Linked DNA regions of Skermanella sp. TT6. The protein of the gene in region 1 interacts with the protein of each later gene in a pairwise test. Links are inferred from orthologs where the notes say so. Each region holds a gene or a part of one and is shown in the gene's direction. Other genes may lie near its edges.

Region 1 (4,519 bases):
AAGGAATTCCTGCGGCGGCGGTCGGGCAACAGCCCGGCCCCGTCGCGCCACGCACCGGTGGAGCGGACGGCCGAAGCGGCGCCGACGTTCCGCCTGATCTCCCGCAAGCCGGTGACCCCCGGCGACACGGAACTCGTCAACAATCCCCGCGCCCGGTCAGCCCGGCTGCGCGCGGCCGAACGCACGAAGGCACCGGCCTTCGAGGAGGCAGCATGATCAGCAAGTCCACGGTGATCTGGCTCGGTCTGGCGGGCCTGGCGAGCGGGGCATTGTTCCACACGAGCTACCGGGTTCAGGCGCTCGGGGAGGATCTGGCCGGGTTGAACCGCGCGATCATCCATGAGCAGGAAGCCATCCAAATCCTGAAGGCCGAGTGGAGCTACATGAACGATCCGACCCGGATCGAGGAGATGGCGCGCCGGCACCTGGTGCTCGGCCCGACCGCCGCCGGGCAGATGATCGCGTCGGTCGAGACCATCCCGGCGCGGCTGCATCCGGCCGATCCCAACGCGCCGGCGGGCTCCGCCCTGGTCGCCGGGACGACGGTGCCGATGCCGTCGCGCAAGCCGGGCGGCAGCGGCGTGCCGGCCGGCTCCGTGGTGCTCGCCACCTACAAGGTGACGCAATGACCGACATCCACGCGTCACGCCACTGGCACACGGACCGCCCGGAAGCGGCGCCGGCTCCCCGCGCCGCCGAGCGGCGCGCCGGGAGCCGCGCCGCGCAGGCGCTGGACCAGGCGCGCAGCCGGCTGATGGTGACCGTCGCGGTCTTCGCGCTCGCCTTCGGCGCGGTCGGCGTCAAGCTGGTCGACGCCACCGTGATGAGCCAGGGGGGCGACACGGGGCTGGCGCAGGCCGCTTCCGCCCATGCCATCCCGGCCAGCCGCGCCGACATCGTGGACCGCAACGGCGTGCTGCTGGCGAGCTCGCTGGCGACCGCGTCGCTGCACGCCGACCCCAAGCTGGTGATCAACCCGCTGGAGGCGACGCAGAAGCTGACCTCGGTGCTGACCGACCTGGATTACCAGGACACCCTGGCCAAGCTGAAGAGCGACAAGCGGTTCGTCTGGATCCGGCGGAACCTGTCGCCGCGCGAGCACTACGAGGTCAACCGGCTCGGCATCCCCGGCCTCTACTTCCAGCGCGAGGAGCGACGGGTCTACCCGAACGCCAACCTGACCGCCCATGTCGTCGGCTTCACCGGAGTCGACAACAACGGCCTGATGGGGATCGAGCAGTCGTTCGACAGCCGCCTGAGGTCGTCGAGCGAGCCGGTCCAGCTCTCTCTCGACGTGCGCCTCCAGCACCTGGTCAAGCGGGAGCTCCAGAACGCCGTGGACGAGTTCCAGGCCCTGGGCGGCGCCGGGATGATCATGGACGTCAAGACCGGCGAGGTCCTGGCGATGGTCTCGCTGCCGGACTTCGACCCCCACTCCCCGACCAGCGACGAGAACGCGCGCTTCAACCGCAACACGCTCGGCGTGTACGAGATGGGCTCGACGTTCAAGATCTTCAATTCGGCCCTCGCCCTGGAGTCGGGCAAGATCCGCATGGGCGACAGCTTCGACGCGACCAAGTCGGTGCGGGTCGGGCGGTTCACGATCAGCGACTACCACGGCAAGAACCGCTGGCTGACCGTCCCCGAAGTCTTCATGTACTCGTCCAACATCGGGTCGGTCCGGATGGCGATGGAGGTCGGCACGCCGGCCCAGCGCGCGCTGATGGACAAGCTCGGCCTGCTCAAGCGGTCGCCGATCGAGATCCCCGAGGTCGGAGCGCCGATGGTGCCCAATCCCTGGCGCGAAGCCAGCACGATGACGATCTCCTTCGGCCACGGCCTGTCGGTCAGCCCGATCCAGATGGCGTCGGCCACCGCCGCCTCGGTCAATGGCGGCCTGCTGCACCCGCCGACCCTGCTGCGGCGGAACCCCGGCGATCCGGTACCCGCGGAACGCGTAATTTCGCCACAAACCTCGGACCAAATCCGCCGGCTGATGCGCCTGGTCGTGACCCAGGGCACGGCGACCGGAGCGGCCGCCCCCGGCTACGTGGTCGGCGGCAAGACGGGCACCGCGGAGAAGACCAGTGGGCGTGGCTATGCGAAGAAGGCCTTGTTGTCGTCGTTCATCGGTGCCTTTCCGATCCAGGATCCCCGCTATCTCGTGATGGCCATGGTCGACGAGCCGAAAGGCAACAAGCGCACCTACGGCTACGCCACCGGCGGCTGGGTCGCGGCTCCGCTGGCCGGCAGGATCATCCAGCAGATGGGTCCCCTGATGGGCATCAGCCCGATCGACGAGACCCGGCCCGACATCCGCACGGCGACCGAAATCCATCTCAATCCCCGGGGAAGCACCCTTGCGTCTTACTGACCTCGCCTCCTCCGACACCACCCAGGCCGCGCCGCTCCAGGCCCGCGATCCCCTGATCGCGGGCCTGACGAGCGATTCGCGCGCGGTCAAGCCGGGTTTCCTGTTCGCGGCGCTGCCGGGAAGCAAGGCCGACGGGCGGGCCTTCGTGGCCGACGCGGTGGCGCGCGGCGCGGTGGCGGTGCTGGGACCGGCCGGCACGGTGCTGCCGGACGGGGCGCCCGACGGCGTCGCCGTGATCGAGGACGAGAACCCCCGGCGCCGGCTGGCGCTGATGGCGGCCCGCTTCTACGGGCGGCAGCCGGCCCACGTCGCGGCGGTGACCGGCACCAACGGCAAGACCTCCACCGTGCAGTTCGCCCGCCAGCTCTGGTCCCTGCTCGGCCACCGGGCGGCAAGCCTGGGCACCCTGGGCATCACGGCGCCGGGGATGGAGCGCTACGGCTCGCTGACCACGCCGGACACCGTGTCTCTGCACCAGGCGCTCGCCGAGCTTGCCGATGTCGGGATCGACCATCTCGCCATGGAGGCGTCGAGCCACGGTCTCGACCAGCACCGCCTGGACGGCGTGGCGATCGAAACCGCAGGTTTCACAAATTTGTCACGCGACCACCTGGATTACCACGGCAGTATGGAGGCTTACCTCGCGGCCAAGTCGATGCTGTTCGACCGCGTCCTGCCCCCCGGCGGGACGGCGGTGCTGAACGCGGACGCGCCCGAGTTCACCCATCTGTCAGAGCTGTGTTCGCGGCGTGGTCATCGCCTGATCGGCTATGGCACACAGGCGAAGGAGCTTGTCTTGCGCGACCTGATCCCCCTGCCCCACGGACAGCGGCTGAAGCTGACCGTGCTCGGCCGGGACCACGACATCGACCTGCCGCTGGCGGGGCGCTTCCAGTGCATGAACGCGCTGTGCGCGCTGGGCATGGCGATCGGCACGGGCACCGACCCGGACGAGGCGGCGGCGGCGCTGGAGCGGCTGGGCGGCGTCCGCGGCCGGCTGGAACTGGTCGCCCACCACCCCTCGGGCGCCCCGATCTACGTGGACTATGCCCACACGCCCGACGCGCTGGAGACGGTCCTGCGGGCCTTGCGTCCCCACGCGGCGAAGCGGCTGGTGGTGGTGTTCGGCTGCGGCGGCGACCGTGACCGGGGCAAGCGGCCGGTCATGGGCGAGCTGGCGGACCGGCTGGCCGATCGGGTCATCGTGACCGACGACAACCCCAGGACCGAGGCGGCGGAGGCGATCCGGCGCGAGGTCATGGCCGGCTGCCCGGACGCCGAGGAGATCGGCGACCGCGCCGCGGCGATCCGCGCCGCCGTCGGGGACCTGGCCGAGGGGGACGTGCTGGTGATCGCCGGCAAGGGCCACGAGCAGGGCCAGACCGTCGGCACCGTGGTACGGCCGTTCGACGACGCCGACGAGGCGCGCGCCGCCCTGCGGGAGGCCCTGGTCTGATGGCACGCCCCCCCGTTCTCTGGACCGCCGGCGACGTCGCCGCGGCGACCAACGGCACCCTGCACGGCTCCGCCGACGCCCTGGACTGGCAGGCGACCGGCGTGTCGATCGACAGCCGCACGATCCAGCCGGGCGATCTTTTCATCGCTCTGAAGGGTCCGAACTTCGACGGCCACGGATACGTGGCGCAGGCGCTGGCCGCCGGCGCGGCCGCCGCCCTGGTGTCGCACCGGCCGGACGGCGTCGGGCCGGACGCCCCGCTGGTCATGGTCGAGGACACCTTCGCCGCCCTCCAGGACCTGGGCTCGGTGGCGCGGTTGCGCACCGGCGCCAAGATCGTCGCGGTGACCGGGTCGGTCGGCAAGACCAGCACCAAGGAGGCGCTGGGAACCTGCCTGTCCGCGCTGGCGCCCACCTTCGCCACGGCGGGAAGCCTGAACAACCATTGGGGCGTGCCGCTGAGCCTGGCGCGCATGCCGCCGGACTGCACCTACGCCGTGTTCGAGCTGGGCATGAACCATGCCGGCGAGATCGGCCCGCTGTCCCGCCAGGTCCGCCCCGACGTCTCGGTGATCACGACCGTCGAGGCGGTCCACCTGGAGCATTTCCCGTCGGTCGAGGCGATCGCCGACGCCAAGGCGGAGATCTTCGAAGGCATGGCGCCAAACGGCGCCGTGGTGTTGAACCGC
Region 2 (3,699 bases), 650 kb from region 1 along the record:
AGCAGGCACAGGTAATTCTCCCGGCCCTTGCGCAACACGACCTTGCGCGCCTTCACGTCCGGGTCGCGGTGGAGCCGGTCCAGCTCGCCGTCGATCTGGTGCTGGAGGTTCCGGGTGTAGGTGGAGATCCACACGGGGCCGCGGTTGATCTCCGCCCACAGGCTGGCGGGCGCCAGATAGCCCAGGGTCTTGCCGACGCCCGTGCCGGCCTCGGCCAGGACGAGGTTCGGCGTCCCGGGATAGTTGCGCGGGGTGAAGGCGGTGCTGACCGCGCTGGCATAGTCGGACTGCTGCGGGCGCGGCTCGGCCGCCTTGCCGCGGATGCCGGCCTGGAGCAGGTCGGCGAGGCGGCGGCGCGCGTCGTTCGCATGGACGGCGATCTGGCCGGGCGGCGGCTCTGGAGCCCCCTCCTCCCATTCCGGCAGGCGCTTCCAGACCTGGAAAGCGCCGAGCGCGCGGCGGCCCGGCGGGCCGTTGGGGGCGCCGAGCGCCGACAGCACGAAGGGTGCCCAGCCCCAGGCGTAGCCCTGCGCGCCCGCGCCCATGTACCAGGCGATGGCCACCGGGTCGGACTTCTCCTCCCGGTCGGGATCGGTCAGGTCGGTCAGGAGCTGGCGGGTGGCGCGGATCAGGGTCAGGGCGTCGTCCTCCGCGCCGTCGGGCCTGGGCAGGCCGAGCGCCTCGGCGAGGCCGCGCGGGGTCGGGACGACGAAGCGGGCGGGATGGACGAAGGCGAACAGTTCCAGCAGGTCGAGCGCCGCGAAGCGGTCGGCGTTCAGCCGGCGGCCCAGCGCCCGGGCGTGGCAGACCAGCAGCGTCTCCCGCTGGAGCCGGCGCCGGGCTTCGTCCAGGTCGATGGTGTCGATCTCGCCGTCGGCGGTCAGCCAGACGGCCCGCCGCGCCCCGGCGACCAGCGCGGGCACGTCGGGCAACAGCAGGCGCCGCGGCGGCGCGGGGGATTGAACCATGTCCATCACGGCCGCAGTATAGAAGCCCGGACGCCGCGGCGCGAGCGGAACAGGCCGAGGTTGCCTCCCCCTTCAGGGTGGTTATGATGGCCGCCCGTCCCCAGGCCGCAGGTCCCATGTCCGTCATCCAGCGAGTTTCCACCGCCCTGCCCCGGCGGCGTATCCTTCCGGCCATGCTGGCGATCGGGCTGGGCGTCGCCGCGGTCACGGTCGGATGGGTCGCGCTGTACCGGGTGGTGCCGCCGCCCGGCACGCCGCTGATGCTGATCCGGGCGATCGACGGTGCCGGGATCGAGAAGGACTGGGTCGGCCTCGAAAGCCTGTCCGACGCCCTGCCCCGGGCGGTGATCGCGTCCGAGGACAGCCTGTTCTGCAGCCATGCCGGCTTCGATTGGGCCTCGCTGCGCCAGGCTTGGCAGGGAAACCTGGCCGGCCGGTCGCTGCGGGGCGGCAGCACGATCACCATGCAGACCGCCAAGAACGCCTATCTCTGGCAGGACCGGACCTACCTGCGGAAGGGGCTGGAGGCCTGGTTCACGCTGTGGATCGAGCTGGTCTGGCCGAAATCGCGGATCATGGAGGTCTACCTGAACATCATCGAATGGGGCGACGGCATCTACGGCGCCGAGGCCGCATCCCGCGCCTATTTCGGCAAGCCGGCATCGGCCCTGACCCGCCGGGAGGCCGCGCTCATGGCGGCGGTGCTGCCCAATCCGCTGCGCTGGTCGCCCGCCAAGCCGACCCGCTACATCGCCGGTCGGGCCAACGTGATCCAGCAGCGCATGGCGATCGTGGAACGCGACGGGCTGGACGATTGCATCGGCTGACCGGGGGAAACCCTTCCGCGCTCCTTCTGTTGACATGGGAGATCCATCAAGGAAAGGGACCGACGCATGTCGGAAACGACGACCGACCACGACAAGATCCGCAAGTGGGCCGAGCAGCACGGCGGCAAGCCGGCGGTGGTGAAATCGACCCACGGCCAGGGCGGCGTCGGGATCATCCGGATCGAGTTCCCGGATGCTCCCAATTCGAAGAACGACAGCCTGGAGGAAATCTCCTGGGAGGAGTTCTTCAAGCAGTTCGAGGACCACAAGCTGGCCATGGTGTTCGAGCAGAAGAGCAACTTCAACAAGATCATCAGCCGGGACTCGGCGAAGTAGCGCCGGCGGCGCGGAAGCCGGCACCCTCCTCGGGATAACGTACCATCGGACTCTTCCGGGACAGCGGGCATTCGAGACAAACTCGGTCCCCTGTCACCACCGGGTGGACCCAATGGAGCGTTCGGCTTCCGAGGACCTCATTCGCGCCGTGGTTTGCGCCTATGCCCGTGCGAAGAGCATGCGGCCCCATCCCGACGCCGGGTATCGGGCCGCCCTGGAGATACTCCTGAAACACAATCGAAAATTGACGCCCGAAGAAGCCGCCGACCGTCTGATAGCGATGTTGTGCTATGCTGCTCACCGGCGGCCCGAATGGCTCCAGGTCGAGCAACCGGTGGCCGGCGCCTTCCTGAGGCGGCCTCCGAGCGACCGGGTCGCGGATCCATGACGTTCCGCGTCGCCTAACCGGTCCGCCGGACCAGATCGAACCGGGCCGCACGATCCGGCTGGGTCGTGATGACGGCGGTCGGCAGGACGGGGGGATGGTGATCGGGCAATCCGATCCTGAAGGCCGACGCCATGGCTGCGACGACCAGGACGGCCTCGGTCAGGGCGAACTGCGCGCCGATGCAGACGCGGGGTCCCAGGCCGAACGGGAGATAGGCGAACCGGTCGGGAGGAGCGGCGTCGGGCAGGAAACGGGCCGGGTCGAAGACGTCCGGATCCCGCCACAACTTGCGATGCCGGTGGAGGACCCACGGAGCCACCATGACAAGGTCCCGGGGGCGCACCGGCACGCCGCCCACGAGATCCTCGCCGATCGCCTCCCTGACGAGGATGAATGCCGGGGGGTAGAGGCGGAGCGCCTCCTGGACGACGGCCCTGGTCAGAACGAGGACGGGCAGCGCCAGGGCGGCCCCGTCGCGGGAAAGGTCGAGGCCCGCCGCCTCGCTGGCGACGCCCTCCTGGATGTCCGGCGCAAGCGCCAGCAGGTACAGCGACCAGAAGATCGCGAGCGCCGTCGTCTCATGGCCGGCTACGATCATCGTGGCGACCTGGTCGCGCAGTTCTTCGGCCGGGATCCCGGCGCCGGTCTCGGGATCGCGGGCGGCGCGCAGGAGGTCGAACAGGTCGCGGGGCGTGTCGGCGGAGCGGGCGGCGCCCCGAGACCGCTCCGCCATGATGGTTTCGATCAGCCCCATCCATTCGGCCTGGAAGCGCCTCCGGGCGAGGTCGTGCAGATTGGGAACCGAGGCCGGAAGCAGGAAATCGAGCAGGTAGGGCCGTCCCAGCCGCTCCGCGTAATGCGCGATGAGCCGGCGCATCTCGGCACCGTGGGCCGACATCTCCACCGAGAACATCGAGCGGCCGGCGATATCGAGCGCCAGGTGCTGGCAGAACGAGACCAGTTCGACAGGGCCATCCTCGGCGCGGGCCGCGACGCCGGCGAGCGCCTCCCGGGTCGCGTCGGCGATGTGGCGGGCGAGCACCGGGATCGCGCGCGGTGTGAAGGCCGGCGCCAGGGTCTGCCGCTGGTGGCGCCAGCGCTGGCCCTCGCTGAGGAACAGGCCGTCCCCCACGAGCGGGCGGATGATGCGGATCGACGCCGGTGTCCGCCGGTAATTCGC

The links. The genes of interacting proteins can lie anywhere in the genome.
Region 2: the proteins of IGS68_RS06885 (region 1) and mtgA interact in binary tests that used the Escherichia coli proteins (3 or more experiments, as listed by UniProt). The link is inferred for Skermanella sp. TT6 from one-to-one orthologs.

Annotation. Positions count from the first base shown.
Region 1 is NZ_CP067420.1:1,480,166-1,484,684, reverse strand. What follows is about bases 1-2,999. They hold IGS68_RS06885 (peptidoglycan D,D-transpeptidase FtsI family protein), read left to right. Parts: upstream 1-625; coding sequence 626-2,374; downstream 2,375-2,999. Other genes in these bases: IGS68_RS06880 (UDP-N-acetylmuramoyl-L-alanyl-D-glutamate--2,6-diaminopimelate ligase), read left to right, coding at 2,361-2,999; ftsL (cell division protein FtsL), read left to right, coding at 213-629; rsmH (16S rRNA (cytosine(1402)-N(4))-methyltransferase RsmH), read left to right, coding at 1-216. Also shown: more of IGS68_RS06880, read left to right, coding at 3,000-3,830; IGS68_RS06875 (UDP-N-acetylmuramoylalanyl-D-glutamyl-2,6-diaminopimelate--D-alanyl-D-alanine ligase), read left to right, coding at 3,830-4,519. UniProt on the Escherichia coli protein: Essential cell division protein that catalyzes cross-linking of the peptidoglycan cell wall at the division septum. Required for localization of FtsN.
Region 2 is NZ_CP067420.1:2,133,071-2,136,769, reverse strand. The notes cover bases 1-2,939. They hold mtgA (monofunctional biosynthetic peptidoglycan transglycosylase), read left to right. Parts: upstream 1-1,084; coding sequence 1,085-1,795; downstream 1,796-2,939. Other genes in these bases: IGS68_RS10060 (cytochrome P450), read right to left, coding at 2,533-2,939; IGS68_RS10065 (ATP-grasp domain-containing protein), read left to right, coding at 1,862-2,131; IGS68_RS10075 (ATP-dependent DNA helicase), read right to left, coding at 1-974. Outside these bases: more of IGS68_RS10060, read right to left, coding at 2,940-3,699. UniProt on the Escherichia coli protein: Peptidoglycan polymerase that catalyzes glycan chain elongation from lipid-linked precursors. May play a role in peptidoglycan assembly during cell division in collaboration with other cell division proteins.